3 regions of the Paenibacillus sp. GCM10012306 genome follow, and region 2 is predicted to be linked to each of the others. Evidence: riboswitches for the same ligand, from Rfam matches in the RefSeq annotation. Region 2 holds a riboswitch; each other region holds the start of a gene.
What was found. Region 2 has a riboswitch for cyclic di-AMP ahead of ACFORK_RS17995 (C40 family peptidase). Riboswitches for the same ligand answer to the same signal wherever they lie in the genome.

Region 1 (5,472 bases), on a different contig from region 2:
CGGCATGCTCCTCATGTTCCTCGTGTCTAGTCTTTTTGCTCACTCGAACCTTCCTCCTTATCCAGCAGCTTGGCGCGTTCCGTAGGCGTCAGGAAGACTGCCAGTTTTTGATTTATCGCAATCGTGGAGACCCCGGATTGAATGGACAGTAGACCTTCTACCATCATTAGGCGGACATCCATCTCTTGCTTGGAGAGCCGCTTGAGCTTGTTGGCAATCGGGTGCCACAGCACGTATCCTGTGAAAATACCCAATACGGTAGCGATAAATGCTCCGCCGATAGCGTGGGCGAGCTTTTCCATCTCAGTCATGTCCGCAAGTGCAGCGATAAGTCCGATTACGGCTCCGAGTACCCCCAGCGTAGGCGCGTACATACCAGCCTGGGAGAAGATCAGTGCACCGGCTTTATGACGATCTTCAGTAGCACGGATATCCTCCATAAGTACATCGCGAACGAATTCCTGATCGTTACCATCGATAATCATCCGCATGCCGTTCCGGAGGAAACCATCCTCTATTTCATCAACCTTGGACTCCAGAGCCAGCAGGCCTTCACGGCGTGTGATGGATGCCCAGTCCATAAATGTAGTAATTAGTTCCGCTTTGCTGACCAGTTTCTTTTTAACAAAGATCATTTTAAACAAGCTTGGTACCTTTTTGATTTCTGAAAATGGAAAAGCCATAAAGATTGAAGCGGCGGTACCCAATAAAATAATTAAGTAAGCAGCGGGAGTGGCCAAACTCTGGATGGGAGCGCCCTTCAGCACCATCCCGAAAAGAACAGAGACCAGACCAAAGACTAGACCGATTATTGTTGAGATTTCCATTATGCACCTCGTCCATGAGATTTAAGAAGTGATCCGACGTAGCCGCGTTAATCATCCTTGAAGCGCGGCGGGGCATCTTAACCCAAACGGAATAACTTATATTCTTATTTATCGACATCATTCCCTTTTTTGTGAAGTCATTTTTTCGGCTATAATGGAGAAGGTAAGTTATTATTCATCAGTGAAGAAAACGGAGTGATACACATGGGCGTTAAACATGGCAGAGATTATGCAGAAATCCTGAACGATTTGACCGAAGCAGTCGGGCGTATTACCGACGGATTTTTATTTTTTGAAATGGACCCGGAGGAATGGCAGGAGCTGCCACAGGAGTCGAAGCTTGAGGTATGGGAAGCGCTTGCTGAGGATCTGTTCTATGCACTTGGCAATGAACCGGTCATTGAGGTGGGAAGCGGGGTTGTGATCTACGACAAGGATACACACCGGATCAACGTTTTGCTCGGCGAAGAGGACTTGGCTTCTGTTGTCCTCGTTTAATAGGAATCTAGCAGAGCGGAATTTGCCGCAGTCTGCCGCCCGTGGTAAAATTGACGGAGCGAAGTACTATTTACCGGGATTGAAGAATACAATTAAACCGAAAATTGTCTTTATCCTGGCACATCCCTTGGACCTCAGAAGCTAAGGGATGTTTTATTTAAACAAGCAAAGAGACAAGGCGATCGGAACTTTGCTACTAATTAAGTAAGGGAGGTAACAATGTGCTGCTTACAGAGGAAGAATTGATCGAGCAGATCGGCAAGCTGGAAGGCTGGAAGCTGGTGAAAAACACGATTACGCGCAAATATATGTTCAGCGATTATATGAAGGGCATAGCCTTTGTCGATGCGGTGGCTGCCATTGCTGAGGCTTTTGACCACCATCCACATATTACAATTGATTATAAAGCGGTCACGCTTCGCCTGACGACACATGATGAGGGCGGAATTACGCCACTGGACATTCGTGGTGCACAGGAGTTTAACGAGGCCTTTGAGAAGGCGCGCTAGCCTGTCGTGTAGTCTTTTGAGATAACATTGTATAAGAAGGCTCATAAATGCGAAAAAAGCCCGTGCAGCAGGATGTAAATCCCGGCACGGGCGTATTTGTGTAGTCTCTCAAGGGAGTTTTACTTCTTCTCAGCCAGCCATGTGGCCACGTTCGCAATCTCCTCCGGCGCCAGCTTTTCCTTGAAGGAAGGCATTTGGCCCCGTCCTTTGGTCACTATACTGTAAATCCCGGCAGCGTCATGCTGGCCACCTTCATTCTTCAAGCTGGGTCCTACCCCGCCTTGAAGCTGATCGCCATGGCAGGTGATACAATTGGCTTTCACAGTCGCTTCTGCCTTGGCGGCATCAAGCTGAATTTCAGGCATAGTAGGTTTGTTCTGTTCCGCGACCTCTTCTTTACCTGGAAGTGTGAACATTAGAACTACCGCAAAGGCACAGGCGGCAAAAAACAATCCGCTCATGATCCATTTTTGCATCCCCAATCGTCCCTTCTATGTAAGCTGCTTCCTACATTATAGCGGAAGGTGAAGCGTTATCATAGCATTTGTGGCAAAAAAATGAACGACTAAGCGATACTTGCCTAAAGTTCCTGTAACAGAGCATCATTTCTCATAGACCATACAATAAAATGGTTTACTTCCAGTAGGTGTCATTCGTTCATAAGTGTCTGTAATGGTAAAGCCGCTTTTTTGATAAGTACGAATGGCTCGCTGATTCCAGGTCAGCACCTCCAGATCAACCTCCCGCTCAGGATAGCGCCGAACTGCAGCCTGGACAATGGCCCGGACAAAGTATTGGCCCATTCCGTGACCACAGAGCTCTGGACGCATACCGACCCCCAGGCGTACCACACCTTCCATTGGGAACAGCTGTGCGAAGCCACAGAGATCGCCCTCATCGTTAAGTACAGACACATATTGCTGGCTTCGCAGCTGTGGATCGCCAAACTCAATACCAAGCTCCTCCATCTGCTTCCAAGGCATCCAGCCATATATATTGTAAGGAGGCTCATAGCTCCAGTGGCAGATGTCTTCGGCATGACTGGTCTCCATCGGTACCACATGGAATGTAACAGGTGAATGAATCATAGGGTCGTGAGACCTCCTTTCCATAGGGCAATGCTCTATAATTTAATTATATACAAAAGTCATAAGATCAGGCGCAGGAAGTCAGGAATTTGTTGTTTGATGAATTTCAGAAGGGGTAATGAAGAGTAACAGAGATGACAAAAAAGCCCTTCTCCAGATTTCAGTGAAATCGGGAAAAGGACTTACGTATGACTTATAAATTATTGTACATCGTCAAAATCTTGAGAGTCCGTGGCAAGCGCCTGATAAGCATCTGTGCTCATAATGCGTTTGGCACCCACATAACGACTAACATAATAGCTCTCACTCAGTGAGCTGATTGTTACACCGCGAGAGGATGAAGCATGGGCAAATTTGCCTTCGCCGACATAAACGCCAACGTGGGAAATGCCTTTACCACTAGTATTGAAGAATACCAGGTCGCCTGCTCTCAGTTCGTCACGGGACACCGTGGAGCCCATCTGATATTGGGAACCGGATTGGTGTGGCAGGTCAATGCCGATCTTGTTGAAGACATACATTGTAAAACCGGAGCAATCAAATCCGCTTGTAGATGTGCCACCAGATACGTACTTGGTACCAATAGCCTTGTCAATCACCTTATCCATCTTGGAATCGGCGAAAGCGCTTCCTGCTCCAACAGCTGTAAGCATCATAGAAAAGCCTAGTACTGCCGCTGCCAATTTCTTCTTCAAAAGTGTAAACCCCTTCCAATGCCTACGAGGTTAGCTTAAGGGTTCGGTTGAAGGTCCCCTATGACCCCTCTCTGAACAGGAGGTCAATTCACCCAAAGTGGTTCCCCCGTTTCCCTAATAGTTAGGGAACTCGGCATATACTGTTGATTAGAATTAGACTGCTATATGAATACATGACAAAACCTTATAAAAAGGTGACTCAATAATTACAAAAATGTTACTAAAAACTCACTGCGCTAATTGTAACAAACACAGCGTCGCTTGGCAATCATTTATAGCATATTTGTGCGCAAAAAATGTGATTTTAAGAGCGGATTCTCCCTAGTAACGCTAAAAATAGAGAACAAAACAAAATTTCCATAATTTATTGAGTTTTTTGGCGTAAAGATGATTCATCTGCTCTCTAAAGGTGTATACGTATACTATAAAATAGGAAAAACCCGGAAATCGATGATGATAACCATCAAGACTCCGGGCATAGCATAGATATGAAGTTAAATGGAATGTTCGTAGTACAGAGGTTAGTTTAGTCGTAGGCAACCGATTTATAAGCAGTTGTGCTCATGACTCGTTTGGCACCGATGTAGCGATCAGCCCAGTATTTCTGACTCAGTGAGCTAATAATGACACCGTGTGAAGACGATGATTGAGCAAATTTACCATTGCCGACGAAGATGCCTACATGAGATACACCGTTGCCAAGTGTGTTGAAGAATACGAGGTCTCCGGGCCGCATTTGACTGCGAGAGACGGAGGTACCTGCGTTATATTGCGATTGGGATGTGCGCGGCAACGAAATGCCGATGCTTTTGTATACATATGTAGTGAATCCAGAACAATCAAATCCGGCTGTGCTTGTCCCTCCAGTTTTATAGGAGGTTCCGAGGGTTTTTGTGATGACCGTGTCCATTTTGGAATCTGCTGAAGCACTGTTGGTTCCGATTCCGATGGCGAGGGCCAGGCCCAGTGTGGCTGTAACAATGATTTTCTTAAAATTCTGTCTGTTCAAAAGATGTACTCCTTCCAAGGCCTGCGAGGTTAGCTTAAGGGTTCGGTAGAAGGTCCCCTATGATCCCTCTCTTACGAGATCAATTCACCCAAAATATGGTTCCCCCACTTCCCGGTGCAAGGAATTCGGCGTTTTATGCACCCAAAGTGACGTATCGACATGATATAAACGAAGTTATTAAGAAATGCCTGCAAAAGATTACAAAGTTGTTACTAGTAGTACAGAAGCCATTGTATCAAACCCGTAACCATTTTGCAAATCGCGCTGCTGAGGATGACCAAAAAGAGTCGCCGCTCCTGTTTAACCAGGAACAGTGACTCTTCTAAATATGCCCTAAGGGGCGGAATTATTATGGAAATGCTTTACTTCTCCATAGGTCATATTGGGCCGCAATGCCCCACAATTTGAACAGTGTAGACGGGAGTGGAAGGAGTTGGCGGATTAGGAGTGCAGGTAGGCCTGGGAAGTAAATAATCCCTAAGACGTAGATCACCAAGAGCAGCAGACTGCCTGCTCCCAGCACGAGCGATACCCCAATTGCGGTGAGGAAGCACCGCAGGGCGATCAGCAGGGAGGAGAACATACCGGTCCCGGCCGTATAGCCGAATTGCATGTACAAGAGCAGCAAGCGGATAACGTATACGTAGGCGAACCAAGCCAGAACATAGGGAATGCCGTTCAGTAGCACCTTATAATCCATTAAAGACGAGAGCAGCAGTGTATATATCTTGGGTGCGAACCAGTAGACAGGCAGGAGGGAGAGTAACCACTCTACCAGGCTGAAGATCAGCACAGACAGACCATGCTTTTTCATGCCGGGAAAAAAGAACAGGCCGCGTTCTCCTG
Region 2 (5,472 bases):
GGAACACTAGGTCTCGCCAGTCTGGCGAACAGTCTTGACATACAAAAGAGCAGAGCCGAGAATCTCGGTTCTGCTCTTTTTATACGGCTATAGTAAGCTGTTCAGCAGCTTTCAACTTGTTAACGAGATGTATTTACACCCTATCAAGCTAGGTGCGCTCTACAGGTTATTTTCCCCAAACTGCCGTCTTCTCAGCTCTCCTTGACAGTCTTTCCGGCATCTTCCCGTTCATTCACGAAGCTCAGATGGCTTCTGCCCCAGCCGCACATGCTGTCCAGCACCACAGCAATCGTCCTGCCATGCTCAGACAGGCTGTATTCTACGCGTGGAGGCATCTCTTGATAAAAGATCCGGTCAATGAGCCCGTCCTCCTCCAGCTCCCGTAGCTGCTTTGTGAGCGTGCCCTGGGACACGTCTGGAATTCTCCGCCGCAGCTCCCCGAACCGCTTCGTTCCGTCCACCAGCAGCATGAACAGGATCAGCGGCTTCCATTTACCCCCGATGACATCCAAGGTTGCCAGCACACCTGTCAGTCTAGGCTCCTGCGAATTTCGTTTCATCATTATCACCTCTCCTGTTCTCTCCATCATACCTGGGACACTCCTTAATTGCACGTCTCTTGCCTGGAGAATGGCAAAACATCCATTAGTACGAATTTTCGTACCGGGTACGAATAAAGTGCGTACTGGGCAGCGCTGTTATTTTACCCAATAATAGAATGGAAACCATCATACGAATAAAGGAGAACAACCTATCATGTCAACTCTTACTCTACAAAATCAGCGGGTCGTTATTATAGGAGGAAGTTCCGGAATTGGATTCGCTACAGCCAAACAAGCGGTGGAACAAGGCGCTTCCGTCGTTCTGGCAGGTCGGTCCTTGGACAAACTGGAACTAGCAAAGGAACGACTGGGCGCTGACTCCGTGGAAATATATACGCTGGACAATAAAGATGAGGAACAGCTCAAATCCTTTTTCGAGCAAGTGGGTCCATTCGATCATCTGTTCACGCCTGGTGCCAGCTATGTCAGAGGGCCGATCACGGCAAGCGCGGAAGTTGCCCGCAGCTGCTTCGACGCCAAATTCTGGCCACAATACAATGCTGTAAAATACGGTGCCCCTCACATGAACCCTAGTGGATCGGTGGTCCTAATGTCCGGCGCCTTTGGGCAAAGACCACTCACAGATGGAGCATCTTACGCTGCCTGCAATGGAGCCATCGAGAGTCTGGGCAAGGCACTAGCGGTAGAGCTCGCCCCAATTCGTGTCAATGTTATTTCCCCAGGAACGATCCACACAGAATTTAACTGGGAAGGTGCCGAACAGGCTGTTCGGGATGAATCCTACAACGCCTATGCCAAAATCAATCTGCTCGGCCGTATCGGCACAGCCGCAGAAGCCGCACATACTGTCGTCTATCTGCTGACGAACGGATACACCACCGGCAGCACCCTGTTCCCGGACGGCGGCTATATTTTACGCTAATCTTCTATACTCTAAAATAAAAGGTGTCCCGATTAGCCAGAAAACTAACTAATTCGGGACACCTTCTATGTATTTAATGGATTATTTCTGGGCAGTCATGGCCTGATAGCTTGTCTCACTCACGACACGACGTGCGGTAACATAACGTTCAGCATAATACGATTCCGACAATTTGCTGATTCGAACGCCCTTGCTGCTGGAAGAATGGGCGAACTCGCCATCACCGATATAAATGCCTGCATGAGAGATCCCGTTACCAAGAGTATTGAAAAATACCAAATCTCCGACACGAAGATCTTCTTTAGCGACAGCTGTACCAGCTTTGGCTTGGGACTGCGAGGTGCGTGGAAGATCTCCAGCATTGAACTTATTGAATATGTATAAAATAAATCCGGTGCAATCAAAACCCGCAACTGTTGTGCCTCCCCATACATAAGGAGTACCAATGAGTTGGTTTACTTCATTGTCGATCTTAGCATTAACGTTACTGGCAAATGCGGCTGGTGCTGCAGTGAATAGAATAGCGGCTCCAATTACAGAAACAATAAACTTCTTCAGAACGTTATTCTCCCTTCAAATGCCTACGGAGTTAGCTGAGGGTTCGGTTAAAGGTTTCCCTATATTCCCTTGCGTTCAGGAATAATTCACCCAGATGTGGTTCCCCCGTTTTCAACGATTGAAATTCGGCAACATTAATTAATATTTTGTAACTATTTGTATAGTAGTATAGATGCACACCTCCTGTCAATGCTATTTGCTAGATTCATAACTTTATTTGCTTCTACATTCTTTCTACATATTCATAGATTATACTGGCTTTTTTCAGTTGTTTTTCAGCTGATTTTCGATCATTTCTTCTCTATTAATCCCTCGGGGGTAGATCGTAATACAATTGTAACAAAAGGTAACATTCTTGTAATCACTGCAGATAACGCAGTATAGATGTCGGAATTGGGCGATGGAATATCTCTGACTCATTAATTAATAGAATTTCATTTGTTCATAATCTATCTCATCCATCTTCTTTTCGATAGCTTGGATTGGGGCTTTTTTCGTTTATTAGAGAATTTCCCCCTATAGTTAGACAACAGCTTGTCTTCATTTAGATAGAAAAAGGTTGGGCAGAAGATTATTCTGACCCAACCTTTTTTTGTGTATCCGCAGTCGACGGATATAGATTATTAGTTAGTTCAATAAATCCATTACTTTGTTTGCATATGCAATCCAATCCTTATTGTCAGTATTTATCTCTATCGTTGGCAGGATTGATAAACTAGATTGTTTACGTAGTTCTGATTGTGTTTGTATAAATTCATCGGCCGACTTTCTGATTTGTTCTCTTGATTTGCTTGTCCATTCATGAGGTGTTCGACTTTGCATTCTTTGTTCTACGTTGCCAGAAGAAACCGTTAATAATACACATGTAGCACCAAGGTGGAGCAGTTCATTTTCAAGTGATTCAATTTCATATAAGGAGTCGGAGGGGAAGGCCACTCTGTGATTCAGATGGAATCTTTCCAATATAAAAAATATACCTCTAGACGCCCGAGATGCATCTGGACCCAAATATGTTGACCACTCATTTAATTGTCGTAGCATACTAACCCGTTCTTTCAATATATGAAGATGTTCATCACGGCTTAAGCGTTTAAATTCTCCATGAACATTGTTTAATACTTGGGAATACTGTTCGCTCAAGACAATGATACTGCGCTCTGCTGATTCTTCTTGTGCTTGAAGTAACTTTAGAGCTTTTAGAACAGATGTTTTTCCTGCGTGTGAGTAACCCTCCAAAATAATTCCTCTTATGTGGCTCATTAAAGACCTCCAACTAACAATTATTTGAAAACTACTCTTTGAGTCCATCTATCCCTCCAGGATTTTTAATTATACACAATAAAGGTTATTTTTGGGTATTAATATTTTCAGAATAGTACACCCGGGTTATGAATCCTCTCTTTTCCGCGCATACTACTCTTACACATTCAATATGAATCACTGCGAGAGGAGAATGCCGTATGACGCAATTATTCCGTAATTCTCTGCCCGCCGGAGCGGGTCAGCCTGCGCCAGTGCTGCCTGTTCCTCTTTCTTTTAACCGCAACTGGATGCAGGATTTGGAGTCAAAGCTCGATAAAGGCGGTCCCTGGGGCGACTGGCGATTGTCACAGCTGGCCGTGCAGGGCGAAAAAGCGACTCTGGTCAGTAGCTTCGACGAATTGCAATGTATGAAGCATCTGTCCGGACTCTCCCCACTTCCCCACCAAATCGACACTGCACATAAGGTGCTATTCCAAATGTCGGGCCGGGCCATTCTCGCCGATGAGGTTGGACTTGGCAAGACGATCGAGGCTGGGCTGATCCTCAAAGAGTATCTCGTACGTGGACTTGTATCCAAGGTATTGATCCTCGTTCCGGCCTCCTTAGTGCTGCAATGGGTTCGGGAGTTGAACGCCAAATTCGGCATTTCTGCCATTGCCCAGAAGAAATCCTATTCCTGGGGTAACGACATAGTTGTCGCTTCCCTGGATACCGCCAAACGTGATCCGCATAAAGAAGTGCTGATGAACAACGAGTACGACATGCTGATTATTGACGAGGCCCACAAGCTCAAGAATAAGAAGTCAACCAATTACCAGTTCGTACAGCAGCTACGTAAAAAATACTGCCTCCTGCTTACCGCCACCCCCGTGCAGAACGACCTCGGCGAACTGTTCAATCTCATTACTTTGCTGAAGCCGGGCCAGCTGGGGAATCAAGGCGATTTTGCCACCAACTTTGTTGTTGATAAGCGTCAGCCTAAGAACGAAGAGCAGCTCCGCGGGGAGCTGTCCAAGCTGATGATCCGTAATCGCCGTGGAGAAGGCCCGGTCAATTTTACGAAGCGCAAGGTCCGTAATATTCCACTGACATTGTCGGAAGAAGAGAAGTCACTTTATGACGGGGTTACCGCTTTTGTCAAAGACCAGTATCAGGAGGCGGGCGGCAATCTCAGCAGTATGCTCTCTCTTGTCACCCTGCAGCGGGAGGTATGCAGCAGCCGGGATGCCGTCTTTATCACCTTGGTGAACCTGATCAAGAAACTGCCTGAGGACTCACCGAAGCGTGACCGGATGATGGAACTGCTCCAGACGCTTCGTACGGTAAAAGCCAATACTAAGGCGGAGAAGACGATGTCTCTAATCCGCGAAATGAACGAAAAGGTCATTGTGTTCACCGAATACCGGGCCACCCAGGAGTATCTTCTGCAATATTTTCGCGAAGGCGGGCTGCAATGCGTCACCTATTCCGGGGGCATGAACCGTGGCAAAAAAGACTGGATGATGGATCTGTTCCGTGGCCGCGCCCAGGTCATGATCGCTACAGAAGCCGGTGGCGAGGGCATCAACCTACAATTTTGCCACCATATGATCAACTTCGATCTGCCCTGGAATCCCATGCGGGTAGAGCAGCGGATCGGACGTGTCCACAGACTGGGACAACAAAATGATGTAGTGATCTATAACCTGTCGACCCAAGGCACCATTGAAGAGCATATTCTGCATCTACTGCATGAGAAGATTAATATGTTCGAGATGGTTATCGGCGGACTCGATGTCATTCTGGAAAAGTTCGAGAAGAAGGAATCGCTGGAAAAGAGTCTGTACAAGCTCATGCTGGAATCGCAAGACGAGCAGCAGCTGCGCAGTGGTCTTAACCAAATCGGTGAGTCGCTTACTCAATTGAACACCAGCATCAAGAAGGAAAGTGAGACAACGTCATGACCCTCTCCCCACAGCAAGTGCGCAAGCAGGTTATGGATTATCTTGAGGCCACGGATTGCTCCATTATTGAGACCTCTCCCCTGCATGTGACGGTCAAGCTCTCTCCGCGTGCAGACCAGATGCTCACAGATCGTCCCTATTATTGGGGCTTCGTAGAACGCACAGGAGTGGAACCTGAGACACTGTCATTCACGTTCGTGTTCAATCCTGAACAATATGACAC
Region 3 (5,472 bases), on a different contig from region 2:
GACATTATTAACCATTATATACCGTCAAGCTCGAAATGACTAATTAAAATTAGATGAAGGAGTTGATCTCATGAAGCAGCCGCTCACAGAAGAGAAGGTTTTCAAGGATCCGGTTCACAATTACATTCACGTGCAGGATTTAATCATCTGGCGTTTGATTAATACTAAGGAGTTCCAGCGCTTGCGCCGGATTCGCCAGCTAGGTACCTCTTATCTGACCTTTCATGGTGCAGAACACAGCCGATTCTCGCATTCTCTTGGTGTCTATGAAATTACACGTCGGATTATTTCCCAGTTCGAACGAAGCGGATATAAAGGGTGGATTCCGGAGGAACGAATGCTCACGCTGTGTGCGGCTCTGCTGCATGATTTGGGGCATGGGCCGTTCTCTCATTCTATAGAAGAAGCTTTTGAGATGAATCATGAAGACTGGACGTGCCGGATCATTCTAGAGAACACAGAAATTACCGATATTCTGCGAGATGTAGAGGAAGACTTTCCTCAGAAAGTCGCCTCAGTTATTGCTAAAACCTATGAACATGAAATTGTTGTGAATTTGGTGTCCAGCCCGCTAGATGCAGATCGGATGGATTATCTGCTGCGCGATGCTTATTACACTGGTGTGAACTATGGCACGATTGACATTGATCGGATTCTAAGGGTGCTTCGTCCCTATAATGGAAGAGTTGTAGTTAAGGAATCAGGAATGCATGCGATAGAGGATTATTTGATGTCGCGGTATCAAATGTACTGGCAGATATACTTTCATCCAGTAACACGCAGCTCCGAAATTATTTTACGGCAGATTTTCCGCCGGGCTAAAGATCTGTATTTAAAGGGGTATGAGTTTAAATTCATGATCAATCCGCTGGGTGACCTGCTTCAGGGAGAAGTGACAGTAGAACAATATTTACTGCTTGATGAGGCGCTGGTCCAAACGGCCTTCATGCAATGGACGCAGGAAGAGGATGGACTGCTGAGCGACTTGTGCAGCCGGTTTATTCATCGTAAACTGTATAAATATGTGGAGATGGAGAGTCTCGATACGGAGACGATTGACGAAATCCGCCGTAGCTTTGCCGAAGCGGGGCTAAACCCCGAATACGATCTGGAAATTGATTTTCCGACAGATCTTCCATATGACGTTTTCCGTCCGGGAGACAGTTTTGACAGCAACCAAATATTACTGCTTGATCGGCAGGATCGGCTGCGAGAGATCTCGGAGGTTTCTGATATTGTACGTTCCATCAGCGGTATTCACCGTGGAAGATATCACCTGTATTTTCCTCAAGACAGGCTGAATAAGGCGCTTTCAAAACTGCCTGATTCCATTGCTGAAATATTCGCCAAATAATGACTGAATAGTTATCGATAGATATAGAAATCAAGACCGGGAGGACAACAGTACATGTACTTATTCGACACACATACCCATCTGGATGCTCCGCAATTCGACGAGGACCGCGAACAGATGATTGCCCGTGCGGTGGAGGCCGGTGTAAGCAAAATGATCAATATCGGATTCAATCGGGAGACGATTCCAACCACAATGCAGCTCGCGGAAGCGTATGATTATATTTATGCAGCAGTGGGATGGCATCCTGTGGATGCCATCGACATGAAAGAGGGAGACCTGGATTGGATCGCCTCGCTGTGCAGTCACAAGAAGGTAGTCGCCATTGGTGAAATCGGCCTTGATTATTACTGGGATACCTCTCCTAAGGACGTGCAACACGAGGTCTTCCGCAAGCAGATTGGACTGGCCCGTGAGCTGAAAATGCCTATCTGTATTCATAATCGGGATGCCCATGAGGATGTAGTGCGAATTCTCCGCGAGGAGAAGGCTAACGAGGTTGGCGGTGTAATGCATTCCTTCTCGGGTAGCTGGGAAACAGCGAAAATGTGCCTGGATTTGGGGTTCCATTTATCCTTCGGAGGACCGATAACGTTCAAGAATGCAAGGGTTCCCAAAGAGGTGCTGGCGCAGACGCCGCTGGACCGTTTATTGATCGAGACGGACTCCCCATATCTGACACCACACCCCTTCCGTGGGAAGCGAAATGAGAGTGCTCATGTCAAGTTGGTGGCAGAAGCTGCAGCAGAAATTAAAGGGATTACTTGGGAGGAATTGGCTGAAATTACGTATGCGAACGCGCTGGAACGATTTGGCATTGAGTGAAATCGGGAGAAAACACGGTGAAAAATAGAGGATAGCCGATGTATTAAACTTTTTTAACAAAAAAACCACCGAATATTACAATATTTTAACCTTATATTTGCGTAAACGTGGTTGAATCGTCCTTTACAACATGCATCAAAACAGGATATCATCTTTTCAGTGCAGTGAGCTGTTGTTATAGTGACAGTTCACGCTATCATGGATCGTCTCGCTGAGTCTTCTGTATGGAGAACGGGGGAACCAATATTGTTTGCCGCATGCAGAGTACATCAAGTACAGCTCAGATTGCCGCAGACACTAGTTGATTTCTTTACGTGGTCTTTGGGGTGAATTTAAGGGCAACCGCCGTGAGCGGGTGACCCAAGATAGGGCGTCTCTCTTTCGTCCGAACCCGACAGCTAACCCCGTAGGCGAAAGTAAGAGAGGAAACCTCGTGCATAAGCCGCGTATTCTGACATCGGAGAAGCCACGAAAGAGTCCTCATAGAACTCTTTTTAGGCTTCTTTTATTTTGAATAATGCGAATGTACCCTGCATACTGTTATATAACAGATGTGGGGGGAGCACTATGCCGGGCAGGCGATCCATGAGCAGGAGACGCAAAGGTATTGCAAATAGCGTGTCCTGTGACAATCTCGAATAGTTTCGTCCGAATGATTACAGACATCTTGGTATACAGCTGACGACGGGGCTATGTAAGGAGGATGGAGAGAGTGGGCGTATTCCAACCAGAAGTATCCCATGATTCGCAATCATCCAGCAGGTCTTACGCTTTACGGTGGGAACAAGTGAATTTTCGCGTACTTTCACTTGCCGGCGTGTTATCGATTTTGATCACGCTGATCATTCTGCTGTACGTACACGGTCAAAGCAGCAAGCAGATCACTTTAGTAATAGACGGGAAAATTCAGTCTCTGGAAACGCGTGAAGCGATTCTCAGTGATGCACTAGCAAAAGAGCAAATTTCGCTGCAGCCGCATGATCAACTATCTATAGGCCTTAGTGATGAAATAAAAGACGGCGACCGTGTCGTGATTAACCGTGCACAGCCATTCAGCCTTACTGCGGATGGTGCAAAAAAGATTTTTTATACGACCGAGAAAACAATCGGTCAGGCCATCAAGAAGCTGGGTATTGCCCTCGAAGGCCATGATAAGATTTTCCCTTCGCTAGATACCACCATCTCTGCCAATATGGATATCAAGATTGTTCGCATCAACAAACAAACTGTACAGCGGACAACGAACTTGCCATATCGAGTTATTAAGACGGCAGACCCCTCCCTTACCAAGGGAACAGTCAGAGTGGCACAGGCGGGCGCACCAGGCGTCATGATCCAGCACATCGAAAAGATCTATCAAGATGGTGAACTGGCTTCCATGCGTATGGTTGGGAAGGAAGTACAGACGGTGACCAAAGACAAGATTATCGCCGTTGGCACAAAGCCTCTCCCAAAACCTGTTACAGTGGCCCAAACAACAACAACTTCCAAAACAGCTAATTCCAAAGCTGCCAATGCTTCTATTTCAACTAAAACCAGTGCCAAGAGCACCAACACCGTCACTAAATCAGGTGTCAATTTTGAATACAAGAAATTAATTAAGAACATGTCGATGACCGCTTACTCTTCGGAAGAACCCGGTATTGGAACCCGTACCGCCTCCGGCACACGCGTAACGGAAGGACGTACGATTGCAGTGGACCCTAGTGTAATTCCGATCGGTTGGTGGGTGTATATCGAAGGCCTGGGCTTCCGCCGTGCAGAAGATACTGGTGGCGCTATCAAAGGCAATAAGGTGGACGTCTACTACGATTCACTGAGCCATGCCCGTAATTTCGGACGTAAGTCGCGTACAGTGTATGTGATTGGACCTGTAAAACCGGAGCTTAACTAAGTTTGAGCTTTTGCAAAATTGCATTGAATCAGCTATAGTGAGGGTAGCAGTTAAGAATAACTTGTGCTCATGAAATGATCGCAGAGCTACCGCTCATCACTTATACATTCTTTAGCCAAAAAGAAGGGGAGCGAATCCTCTTCTTTTTGTGTTTACGAGAAGGAGTAAACATTATGATTAAGGAAGTGATCGTTGTCGAAGGCAAGAGCGACACGATAGCCATCAAGCGGGCGGTACAGGCTGATACCATCGAGACTGGCGGCTCCGCAGTGGACAAGAAGGTGATTGCCAAAATAGCGCTCGCCATGGAACGGAGGGGCGTCATTATCCTAACCGATCCGGACCACGCGGGAGAGCGTATCCGCAAGATCGTCTCAAGCAAGGTGCCGGGCTGCAAGCATGCCTTCATTCCCGAGAAAGATGCGACCCGTAAAGGCGATATTGGCGTGGAAAATGCTACACCGGAGGCAATCCGCCACGCCCTGGCGCATGTACATACGTCCTTTGAGGGCGCACCAGCCCTGATCGGGCTGGATGACCTGATGGCGGCAGGGATGCTTGTGCATCCCCGGGCCGCAGAGCGGCGGATGGCTCTTGGCAATCTGCTCGGTATTGGGTACTGCAATGGTAAGCAGCTCTTCAAGCGGCTTGCAATGTTTGGCATTACGCGGGAGGAGTTTGCCGGAGCCCTCGCCCAAATTGAACAGGGAGGCATATCTTCATGACTGGCAAAGAGAGCGTTTCAACCCCTAAACGGACAAAGGAAATCATTCAGCGGTACGGGTTCTCATTCAAAAAGAGTCTGGGCCAGAACTTTCTGATTGATCAGAATATTCTCGATAAAATTGTAAATGCCGCTGAATTGGATGACACCGCTGGTGCATTGGAGATCGGTCCTGGAATCGGCGCGTTGACAGAGCGCCTGGCACAAACCGCCGGTGCTGTAACAGCGGTGGAAATCGATAGACGGTTAATCCCGATTCTGAAGGATGTACTGTCTCCGTACCCTAATGTGAAGGTTCGCAATGATGATGTGCTAAAGGTGGATCTGCAGCAGCTGTTCAAGGAGGACTTCGCCTCCGTAGATCGAGTGAGCGTAGTTGCTAACTTGCCTTACTATGTTACGACCCCGATCCTTATGAAGCTGCTGGAAGAGAAGCTGCCGCTCGATAACATCGTTGTCATGATCCAGAAGGAGGTTGCCGAACGGATGGCAGCTTCCCCAGGCGGCAAAGAGTATGGCAGTCTTAGTATTGCCGTGCAGTATTACAGTGAGCCAGAACTGGTCTGCATTGTGCCGCACACCGTATTCATTCCGCAGCCGAATGTTGAGTCGGCAGTAATCCGGCTGAAGGTACGGGAGCGTCCGCCGGTAGAGGTTGCCGATGAGAAGCACTTC

Region 1: linked by a shared signal. The riboswitch ahead of ACFORK_RS28640 (C40 family peptidase) and the one ahead of ACFORK_RS17995 (C40 family peptidase) in region 2 are both predicted to bind cyclic di-AMP.
Region 3: linked by a shared signal. The riboswitch ahead of ACFORK_RS28275 (resuscitation-promoting factor) and the one ahead of ACFORK_RS17995 (C40 family peptidase) in region 2 are both predicted to bind cyclic di-AMP.

What each region holds. Positions count from the first base shown of each region.
Region 1 is NZ_JBHRYW010000024.1:13,148-18,619, forward strand. Features, by position in the region: gene motB (flagellar motor protein MotB) at 1-43, opposite strand, end outside; gene motA (flagellar motor stator protein MotA) at 27-827, opposite strand; gene ACFORK_RS28620 (hypothetical protein) at 1,032-1,325, shown strand; gene ACFORK_RS28625 (4a-hydroxytetrahydrobiopterin dehydratase) at 1,547-1,834, shown strand; gene ACFORK_RS28630 (c-type cytochrome) at 1,954-2,310, opposite strand; gene ACFORK_RS28635 (GNAT family N-acetyltransferase) at 2,437-2,922, opposite strand; gene ACFORK_RS28640 (C40 family peptidase) at 3,123-3,617, opposite strand; cyclic di-AMP (ydaO/yuaA leader) riboswitch at 3,622-3,763, opposite strand; gene ACFORK_RS28645 (C40 family peptidase) at 4,144-4,626, opposite strand; cyclic di-AMP (ydaO/yuaA leader) riboswitch at 4,630-4,767, opposite strand; gene ACFORK_RS28650 (hypothetical protein) at 4,976-5,472, opposite strand, start outside.
Region 2 is NZ_JBHRYW010000008.1:81,348-86,819, reverse strand. Features, by position in the region: gene thiD (bifunctional hydroxymethylpyrimidine kinase/phosphomethylpyrimidine kinase) at 1-10, shown strand, start outside; gene ACFORK_RS18005 (winged helix-turn-helix transcriptional regulator) at 192-563, opposite strand; gene ACFORK_RS18000 (SDR family oxidoreductase) at 757-1,485, shown strand; gene ACFORK_RS17995 (C40 family peptidase) at 1,567-2,043, opposite strand; cyclic di-AMP (ydaO/yuaA leader) riboswitch at 2,048-2,184, opposite strand; gene ACFORK_RS17990 (hypothetical protein) at 2,671-3,303, opposite strand; gene ACFORK_RS17985 (DEAD/DEAH box helicase) at 3,504-5,249, shown strand; gene ACFORK_RS17980 (YqhG family protein) at 5,246-5,472, shown strand, end outside.
Region 3 is NZ_JBHRYW010000022.1:46,778-52,249, reverse strand. Features, by position in the region: gene ACFORK_RS28285 (HD domain-containing protein) at 71-1,354, shown strand; gene ACFORK_RS28280 (TatD family hydrolase) at 1,409-2,179, shown strand; cyclic di-AMP (ydaO/yuaA leader) riboswitch at 2,379-2,607, shown strand; gene ACFORK_RS28275 (resuscitation-promoting factor) at 2,892-4,073, shown strand; gene rnmV (ribonuclease M5) at 4,247-4,798, shown strand; gene rsmA (16S rRNA (adenine(1518)-N(6)/adenine(1519)-N(6))-dimethyltransferase RsmA) at 4,795-5,472, shown strand, end outside.